One region of the Nesterenkonia sp. DZ6 genome, then DNA from elsewhere that is predicted to be linked to it. Evidence: riboswitches for the same ligand, from Rfam matches in the RefSeq annotation. Region 1 holds a riboswitch; each other region holds the start of a gene.
What was found. A riboswitch is a leader RNA that binds a small molecule or an ion and turns the genes downstream of it on or off. The one in region 1 is predicted to bind S-adenosylmethionine.
Positions count from the first base shown of each region.

Region 2: it holds a riboswitch for S-adenosylmethionine, as region 1 does, so the genes downstream of both, LTH93_RS03130 (NtaA/DmoA family FMN-dependent monooxygenase) here and LTH93_RS10560 (OsmC family protein) in region 1, are expected to answer to the same signal.
Region 3: it holds a riboswitch for S-adenosylmethionine, as region 1 does, so the genes downstream of both, LTH93_RS05355 (ABC transporter ATP-binding protein) here and LTH93_RS10560 (OsmC family protein) in region 1, are expected to answer to the same signal.

Region 1 covers NZ_JAJOYW010000004.1:41,331-44,599, forward strand. The annotation lists gene LTH93_RS10555 (sodium:solute symporter family protein) at 1-641, opposite strand, end outside; gene LTH93_RS10560 (OsmC family protein) at 638-1,291, opposite strand; SAM riboswitch class I at 1,304-1,399, opposite strand; gene LTH93_RS10565 (hypothetical protein) at 1,568-1,723, opposite strand; gene tgt (tRNA guanosine(34) transglycosylase Tgt) at 2,132-3,269, opposite strand, start outside.
Region 2 covers NZ_JAJOYW010000001.1:693,845-697,113, reverse strand. The annotation lists gene LTH93_RS03145 (helicase-related protein) at 1-257, shown strand, start outside; gene LTH93_RS03140 (hypothetical protein) at 250-816, shown strand; gene LTH93_RS03135 (DUF6994 family protein) at 863-1,579, shown strand; SAM riboswitch class IV at 1,652-1,768, shown strand; gene LTH93_RS03130 (NtaA/DmoA family FMN-dependent monooxygenase) at 1,835-3,223, shown strand.
Region 3 covers NZ_JAJOYW010000001.1:1,193,307-1,196,575, forward strand. The annotation lists gene LTH93_RS05345 (methionine ABC transporter permease) at 1-478, opposite strand, end outside; gene LTH93_RS05350 (methionine ABC transporter ATP-binding protein) at 478-1,392, opposite strand; SAM riboswitch class I at 1,400-1,499, opposite strand; SAM riboswitch class I at 1,621-1,733, shown strand; gene LTH93_RS05355 (ABC transporter ATP-binding protein) at 1,743-2,630, shown strand; gene LTH93_RS05360 (aliphatic sulfonate ABC transporter substrate-binding protein) at 2,854-3,269, shown strand, end outside.

The sequences.
Region 1 (3,269 bases):
TGTGGCTGCTCCTCAGCCAAGGTCTCGAGACCGCTGGGCCCGGGTGAGACCAGGAACGCCCAGATGCCCACGATGAACATCACGAAGATCATCAGGACATTCATGGTCTGGGAGAATGCCACGGAGCGCATGCCGCCGAAGGTCAGGAAGGCGAGCAGGATGATCGCTGTCAGAGCGATGCACTGCCACAGTGGGATCTCCGTGACCGCGAAGAGGGCGGACGCGAAGGCGATGCTGGTGGCCACTGAATACATCGGAAACGTCAGACCGGTGATCACAGAACTGATGGCCTGGGCTCCGCGGCCGAATCGGTCCCCGATGATGCCGGTGACCGTCACCACGAGCTTCTCTCGCAGGGGCTTGACCAGAAGGAGCGCGATCAGCAAGATCTGCACCGTTTCGGCCACGCCGTACCAGACCGCCGACACGCCTGTTCGGTAGCTCAGCTCGACGATCGCGATGTAGGAGGATCCTGAGAACAGTCCCGTGATGCAGAACGCGACGGTCCAAGGGCTGAAACTGCGACCGCTGACGAAGAATCCTCCGCGTCCCGAGCGGCCCACAGCGATGCGGCTTCCGAGTATGAGCCAGGCGGTGTATGCGAGTGCCAGGCCGATCGTCCAGAGTCCGACCGTCGTCACGAGCCCATCTCCACGAGATCTGGGGTGGCATCGGCGTTGAGGACCTCGAAGATCAAGTCCCCGTGGCTGGCGTCCCCGTCCACCTCGTAGCCCCAGGCGCGATTCGCCAGAGCTTCGGCGAGGCCATGGGAGTTCTTGTGCACGAATGCCCACGCGACTTCCAGGTCGATGTGCGCGTCGCGCAAGAGATTGATCGCGGGGCAGATGTGTTCGGCCCACTGGGCGAAGTCTGTCAGGACAGAGGAGTCCTGTTCGCTGGTCTCTACGACCAGCTGCAACCGGTACACGTAGAAATAGGGTTGCACATCTGCTTGCCCAGCCAACCCGCGAGTGTCCTGACGTGCCAGCGTGTATGTGGAGATGTCGGTGAGTGGCAGGGCCCGCCGATGGGCCAGCTGTTCGACCGCGACGGCGATGCAGCTGCTGACACCGCCGATCAGGTACTCCATCGGCGCGGGGCCCTGATCGCTGCCACCGCGCACCACAGGCTGGTCAGAGACGAAGCTGAAGTCCCGGACGGTGAGTTCGGTCCGTACTGGGCCCGACCACGTGCCAGCGACCCGCAGAGTCTTCGAAGAGGTGCGCAGGGGTGCCTCGGTGTACCTCGGATTCAGTCTGTTCTCTTGTGCGCTTGAAGCCGCTTTGGGCATGGAACATCTCACCTTTCATCGTTCCCAGCGGTAGCACCTGCTCACCCTGAAGGGGTGGGGTTGCTGCGACGTCGTTGAGCTAGGTCTCTCAGTCGCTCTGGATGATTCGTTGTCTGCTGAAACCTAGAGCGTCCGGCAGAAAGATGCAAACCCTAGAAAGCAGGGCGACCTGGAGCGCCCGCCACATCAGTCGTAGTTCCCGCCCGTCCTGCCAGAGTCACCCCACCGGCCCCACCGGCCCCACCGGCCCCACCGGCCCGACCGGGCGTCGAAGACTCAGAACAGGTCCGGCATCTCCTCGCGGAGCTTGGCGTCCAGCAGCTGCGCCAGCGATTCGATGCGGTGGTTCGAGAGACGGCTCTTGTCCCAGTACGCGGTGATCTTGCCGATCACCGCCGGGCAGGTCTCCTCGGAGCAGAGATGCTCGGTCATGTCCAGGGTGTGGAGTCCGGCCGGCTCCGCGCCAGGGGGAGTGCATCACTGCGCTGAGTGTGGATCTGGTGGATGGCACAGCTGCTCACGCTGGCACCGACTGGCAGCACCGGTGCCGCTCCGGCTGAGGGCACTTGTGGCGCGAGGCGCGATCGGACATGTTTCACCTGCCGCTCCAGCCGCCGGCGGGTCAGCACCGAGAGGGGCCAGAGACGCTGGAAGAGAGCCTCTTCTCCGGACCGCACGCCCCGGATCGCGCCGGGGATTCGCGCAGAATGCGCAACTCGTCTTCACGGTTGCGACTGTTCTCTCAGCAGTCATCGGTTGACCAAGGACAGGTTCTTGCGAATCTTGAGAAATGACCTTCGGAGGAGGTGGACCTCCACGGTCCGACCTGAGGTCATCCGGCTACGGCGTGGACCCAGCCTGATAGCGGCCCAGGGTGGCGTCGCGGAACTCGTAGAACCGGCCCTGTTCGATGCTGGCCCGGATGTCATCGACCATCTTGATCGTGTAGTGCTCGTTATGGATGGTGCACAGCGTGTTGTAGAGCATCTCCTTGGCCTTGAAGAGGTGATGCAGGTAGGCCCGGGTGTAGTTCTGACAGGTGTAGCAGGTGCACTCCTCATCGATGGGGGAGAAGTCGCGCTTGAAGCGAGCCTGCGGGATGTTGTAGCGACCATCGGGGTGATAGACCCGTCCGGTCCGCGCCACTCGAGAGGGGGAGACGCAGTCGAAGGTGTCTGCCCCGTTCTCGATGGCGGTGAAGAAGTCTTCGGGCTCGGAGATCCCCAGCAGGTGGCGCGGCTTGTTCTCCGGGAGCTCCTCGGCCATCCAGCTCACGATCACCCCGAGGTTCTCCTTGTCCAGGGCGCCGCCGATTCCGAAGCCGTCGAAGCTCTGCCCCTCGATCTCCATGGAGCCCAGATCCTTCGCGGCCTTGCGCCGCAGATCCTCGTACTGGGCACCCTGGAGCACCCCGAAGAGTGCCTGGTAGGGGCGGTGGCTGCGCTCGGCGGTGAGGCTGCGGTGCGCGGAGAGGCAGCGCTCGGCCCAGAGCCGGGTGCGCTCCAGGGAGGTCTCCTGGTAGTCGCGGGTGTTGAACAGCGTGGTCAGCTCGTCGAAGGCGAAGATGATGTCCGCGCCGATCTCGTGCTGCAGCTTCATCGAGATCTCCGGGGTGAACCGGTGGGTGGTGCCGTCGATATGGGACTTGAAGGTCACGCCGTCGTCGTCCACCAGGGCAAGGCGCACCTTCTTCGGGGCGACGGCCGCGTCATCGGGGACCACCGAGGCGTCCATGGTGATGACCTTCTTGAACCCCGCGCCCAGACTCATGACCTGGAATCCGCCGGAGTCGGTGAAGGTGGGCAGCGGCCAGTTCATGAACCGGCCCAGCCCGCCCGCGGCGTCGATCACATCGGTGCCCGGCTGCAGATTCAGGTGATACGCATTGGCCAGGGCGGCCTGGGCGCCGATCTCGAGCATCTCCTCGGGGCGCACGGTCTTGATCGTGGCCTTGGTGGCCACCGGGATGAAGGCCGGG
Region 2 (3,269 bases), on a different contig from region 1:
GGTACATCCCAGTGATCCCCTACAGCCGCGAGGTCGGTCACCAGCGTCGGCTCACCAGGACGGTCGGGGTGTACCGCCTGGCGTTCGGACAGCCCCGTCAGGACGACTTCATCAGCGTGGTCGCGGACCGGTATGAAGAGCTTGCCTGGATGAAGGTGGACCTGAGCCCCCCAGGGACGCTGAACGGTGGGATCAAAGGCCTTGGCCGGCAAGCGTCCGCGCCGGACTCAACCGAGAGGGAAAGTGTTCATGACTGAACTGGGAGAGACGGCAGAACGAGCCTCTGAAATGCAAGCTATCGATGCCTTCGACCTTTCGGCTCTCAGCGTGAAGGATCTGCTCCAGCTGGAGTCTGGGATCGTGAGAGAACTGCGTCATCGCGACCTGGTTCGGACCATCAACAAGCCTCTGGGAGATATCGCGGAGCAGGTTGTCTGGCTCGCGCGGGGCGGAGTGTTGGAACCCAACTCGACGAAATCGCATGACATCACCACGTCCGGAGGTCAACGAATCCAGGTCAAGGCGATGACCGTTCGCAAGAGCGGTCGCTCAGCAAAGTTCAGTCCCTTCCGGAGTCTTGACTTCGACACAGCCGTCTTCTTGGTCTTCGAGAACGTGCTGTTTGACCTGGTCGAAGCCTATGAAGTTACGGCGAACGATATTCACGAGCACGTCCGTCTTGTTCCGCACATCAACGGGAGGCAGCCGACACTTCGAAAAGTCGAAGGACTTGGGTGGGATATTTCGCTGGAGATGGGGGCTGCCTATGAGCGCCTCAATCACGGACTCCCTGTGCCAGTAGAGAGCGCAGACTGAGTACGTGATTCCGAGTATTGGTCGGCCTTCTGGGACGCTGATAGACGTGACGTTCGACTTCCGTTCGGACACCCCGCCCGGGCGCGACCCCGACAGTCACAGCCCGACGCTTCGGACCTGCCACCGCTTGCTCTGGAGCAAGCCGCTTCCCGGCGGCGGCATGTTCAGCCTGAGCGAGACCAGGCGGAACTGTTATCTGCATCACAGGTCGGAGCTTGGCGAGTTCTTCCTTTCGAGTGACCGGATCGCGCAGGGGCTCGCGGGGTGGGGTGGGCGGCTTCAGGCTTTCGCTGCCAATTTCTCGGAGGCTGAGAACGAGGACTACAGGGCGCTGGCGAACTCGGTGACCGGGGTCATCGTGTGGCCTGGCAATCAGATCGGCCGAAAGCAGACCATCAACGCGGCCCGTGGTTTGAACAGCAGGATCGCTGACCGAATCGACCTGACTCTCGAGGCCGTCCGGCGTCACTACGCGGGGGAGCGGAGTCCACTTTCGGAGACGCTCGGCCGTTACGCTGACTTCTTCGATCTGTTTGAGAGTTTCCAGGGCTACGTCGAGTTCTTCCATCTGCAGGACCTCGTCGCAACCGATACCTCACAAGTGCGTTTCTTCGTACCGTTCGACGACTTCCACAGCTCCGGGGTGCCGGTGACCGTCGAGTCCTACGCGGACTTCAGACGGCACCACACTGACTTCCTCATGGCGCGGCGCCAGCGCATCGCAACCTGGCAGAAAGGCCACCTCGTCACGGCTCCGACGTAGTATTTCAATATATGTCTATATTTATGATCAAGTCTTGCGCTTGAAATGAGTACGATCTACGCTGAACCTCAGAATCACGAGTTCCGGACGACAGCCCTGGCTGTCCGGACAGCAACCCTCTCACCGTAGTGGGGTGCTCCAGGTGATGATTCGGCCCGGAGTCAACACCGTCCCGGGCAAGTACGGTGCCCACGCATCCGCCCCCAATACGGGAAGCTGCGCGGCGCCATGGTCCGAAAGTGACGTGGAAACCTCATGCCTCACAACACCTCCGCACGCACCCCGCTGCATTTCAATGCCTTCGTGATGAACACGAGCAGCCACATCCACCACGGCCAGTGGCGCCGCGAGGATGCGCAGCAGACCGAGTTCACCGACGTGAACACCTGGATCGATCTGGCCAAGATCCTGGAGGATGCGAAGTTCGACGCGATGTTCTTCGCCGATGTCTCGGGCCACTACGGGGATTCTGACGCGGACTATTCGGTCTATCTCAATGAGGGGCTGCAGATCCCGTCCAACGATCCGACCGTGCTGCTCGGCGCCCTCGCCGTGGTCACTGAGAACATCGGCCTGGCCACCACCTCCAACGTCTTCCAGTCGCACCCGTTCCAGTTCGCCCGGCAGATCTCCACACTGGACCACATCTCCAAGGGTCGGATCGCCTGGAACATCGTCACCGGGATGCAGGACAACGGGTCACGCAACTACGGCCTGCCAGGACTCACGGAACACTCCGAGCGGTACCGCTGGGCCGACGAGTACGTCGATGTGACCTACAAGCTCTGGGAAGGCTCCTGGGACGAAGGTGCCGTCATCAAGGACCGCGCCGGTTCCCGCTACTCCGACCCGACCAAGGTGCACAAGATCTACCATCAGGGTGAACGGTATGCTGTGGAGGGCCCGCACCTGCCCGCACCCTCCCCCCAGCGCACCCCGCTCCTGTTCCAGGCCGGATCCTCCGTCTCCGGGCGGGACTTCGCCGCCCGCAACGCGGAAGCGGTCTTCCTTGCCGCCCCGAACCCAGCGGTCGCCAAGCTGCAGATCGAGGACACCCGCGCTCGCGCCGCGGACGCAGGACGTGCACCAGAGGACATCAAGTTCTTCCAGGGGCTGAGCTTCATCATCGGTGACACGGAAGAAGAAGCGCAGCGGAAGCTGAAGGAAGTCGAAGAGTTCGTGTCCCTGGACGGATACCTCGCGCACGCGGCGCTGGTGGACCCTGACGGACGCGTCTACCCTCCCGAGACCCCGCTGAAGGACGTTCAGACCAACACCCGGCGCGGGTTCACCGAGTGGGCGTCGAAGACGATCACCGATCGCGAGCCGCTGGTGGCCGACATCGCCTGGCGCTCCAACCGCAACAACCGGATCGTGGGCACCCCTGAGCAGATCGCTGATCAGCTTCAGCTGTGGCAGACCGCCGGAGTGGACGGGGTCAACGTCGTCAACTGGGTGATCCCCGGCTCCTTCCAGGAGTTCGCCGACAAGGTGCTGCCGGTCCTGCGCGACCGTGGACTGGCCCAGAGCGAATACGCCCCCGGCACGCTGCGGAAGAAGCTCTTCGGCCGCGACCGGCTGCCCGAGACCCATCCCGGCGCCCGCTACCGCGGAGCCTTCGCCAAGGTGCCTGCCACCCTCTGAGCCCTGCGCACCACGATTCTTCCTGTCTGAACCACTCCGAGAAGGA
Region 3 (3,269 bases), on a different contig from region 1:
TGAAGCTGACCGTGGTGATGGTGATGGAGCCGATCAGTCCGGGCTTGGCGTCGACGAGCAGCACGTTGCGGATGATCTGCCCGCGCGTGGCGCCCATCGCCCGGGACGCCTCCACCGCACCGGAGCCCAGCTGGGTGATGTTCTGCTCCACCAGACGGGCGAAGTAGGGGATGGCGTTGATCGTCAGCGGGACGATCACCGCGGCGGTGCCCACCGAGGTGCCGACCACGAACCGGGTGAACGGGATGATGGCGATGAGCAGGATCAGGAACGGGAAGGACCGGATCATGTTCACCACCCCGGAGACGATCGCATGAGACCGTGGCCGCGGCGCCAGTCCGTCGGGAGCGTGGACGAAGAGCCAGATCCCCAGCGGGGTGCCCAGCAGGACCGCCACCGGGATGGCGACCCCGATCATCGCGAAGGTCTCCAGCATGGCCTGGTTGATCTCGGGAAGCCGCTCGATGACGAGGTCCATCAGCGCACACCCCCTGCCGAGCCGGCCAGGGCGGCGTGCTCTGACCGGCGCGTCTGACCCTGATCCTGAGACTCCGCGTGCTGCGGGGAGCGTCGCGTGGACTGACCCGACTTCTGCTCGCCGGACTCCGACCCATGCGCGGCCGGGCCGCTGCGGTCCAGCCGTATCCCATCGCTGAGCAGGTACTTTCCGATCGAGGTCCGCGGATTGAACCCTTCTCGGCGGAGCTCGCTCGCCGGGAACTCCTCGACGACCCGCCCATCCTCCATCACCGCGACGTTGTCGGCGAGAGCCTTGATGACTTCCATCTCGTGGGTCACGATCACCACGGTGATGCCGAATTCACGGTTCACATCCGCGAGGTACTGCAGCACGGTGGCAGTGGTGAAGGGGTCCAGCGCAGAGGTCGGCTCATCGCAGAGCAGCACCTCAGGCTTGGTCGCCAGTGCCCGAGCGATCGCCACGCGCTGCTTCTGACCACCCGAGAGCTGAGCCGGATACACGGAGGCCTTGTCGGTGATGTCCACGATCTCCAGCGCCTCGGCCGCCCGCCGCAGACGTTCACGGCGGTCCTTGACCCCGGCGAACTTCAGCGACAGCTCGACGTTCTGGGCGACGCTGAGGTTGTTGACCAGGTTGAATCCCTGGAAGATCATGCCGATCTGGTGCCGGGCCCGGCGCAGCGCCGCATCGTCCAAGCCGGTCAGCTCGGTGCCGGCGACGCTGACCTGGCCCGAGGTGGGGCGCTCGAGCAGATTGATGTTGCGCAGCAGCGTGGACTTGCCGGCGCCGGAGAACCCGATGATGCCTTGGATGCTGCCGCGCGGCACCTCGAGGCTGACGTCATCGACCGCGGTCAGCGGCTCGTGGCCGCGGGCGGCAAAGGTCGTCGAGACATGGGACAGGGAAATCAAGGGGCATACTCCATCGGTCCTGGCGTTAGCACCCGGCGGAGGCCGTGAAGCCCTCCGGGTTGCTGCGACGTCTTCGAGCCAGATCTCTCGGTCGCTCTGGATGGTTGAGTGCCTTCACTGTAATGGTGAACGTGGGCAGAAAGTCAAGTCGCGATATGTGTTGCGTTTTGTCTCATTTGCTGAACGCGACATTGATCGGATTCCCCGCCTGGGCGTAGTCTGATCCGCGTACCATCCCGAGCGGCCGAGAGATCTGGCTCGTCGACGCCGCAGCAACCCAGGGAGGGGCACCTTTGCAAGGGTGTCTTTTCGCCGGGTGCTACCGCCAGGATCGATGGGAGTATCCTCTGATGATTTCGCCTGCCTCCACCCTGACCGACTACACCGCAACAACCGCTGCCGGCCCTGCCGTGCCCTCAGACGCCACCTCCGTGGCTGCCGCCAAGCCTGACGGCCGGCAGCAGTACACGTCACTCGATGTCCAGCTCTCCGGCGTCGGCCGCGCCTTCGGATCGCGCACCGTGCTGCGCGACGTCAGCCTGCAGATCGCTCCCGGTGAGGTGCTCGCGATCCTGGGTTCCTCCGGCTGCGGCAAGTCCACGCTGCTGCGCGCCGTCGGTGGTCTCGACACCGGCAGCACCGGCGAGATCCTGATCAACGGTTCCCCGGTGCAGCGCTACGACGAGCGCACCGCGGTCGGATTCCAGGAGCCGCGACTGCTGCCCTGGCGCTCGATCCACAAGAACGTCAGCCTGGGGCTGCCGCGCAGCCTGTCCAAGGCCGAGGGGCGTGAACGCGTGGACGAGCTCCTGGAGCTGGTCGGTCTGCACGACCGCGCGTCGCTGCGACCCCGGGAGATCTCCGGAGGCATGGCGCAGCGCGCGTCGCTGGCCCGGGCACTGGCTCGCCGCCCCGGCGTGCTGCTGCTCGACGAGCCCTTCGGCGCCCTGGACGCGCTCACCCGGCTGAAGATGCAGGACCTGCTGCTGGATCTGCATGCGCAGACCGGCACCACGGTGCTGCTCGTCACCCACGACGTGGATGAGGCGCTGCAGCTGGCAGACCGCGTGCTGCTCCTCGGGCAGGACCCGGCGGACCCCGATCCCGCCGAAGGTGCCACGATCGCCCGACTGCTGAGCGTGCCCGGGCGACGTCCGCGAGATCGCGCCTCCGCGGAGCTTGCCGCTCTGCGCGGGGAGCTCTTCTCCGGCCTCGGCGTCGACTCGCACAGCCACTGACTCGTCCCGGCAGCTGATCGGGCCGACTCCGCTCGTCCTGACCTGACCAGCGGGGCTCCGCCGACGCGGTCCCCGCACTGCCGGATCACCACCTCCGGGGCCCATTTCCTGCCTGACCCCACATGCCGAACATGCCAGGAGCCTTCTGCCGCTTCTGCCTGACACGCACGACCATGAACCTCGAACACGATGTCCATCCTTGAAGAACCGAAAGGCCCTCCCCATGCCCAGCACCTCCGCTTCCCGCTCCCCGCGCTCCCGCCGCACCTCCGTCAAAGCTGTCTCCGCAGCCGCCGCCGTCGCGCTGCTCGCCACCGCCTGCGGCGGTGATGGCGGCGAGGACGAGCAGCTGGAGACGCTGAACATCGACTTCGCCACGTACAACCCGCTGAGCCTGATCATCCTGGAGAACGGCTGGCTGGAGGAAGAGCTCGAAGAGCTCGACGTCGACGTGCAGTGGGTGCAGTCCCAGGGCTCGAACCGCGCGAACGAGAACCTGCGCGCGGGCAACATCCACGTGGGCTCCACCGCCGGCTCGGCCGCGCTGCTGAACCGCGCCGTCGGCGCCGACACCCACACGATCATGATCGAGAACCAGCCCGAGTGGTCCGCTCTGGTCACCCAGGAAGGCTCCGACAT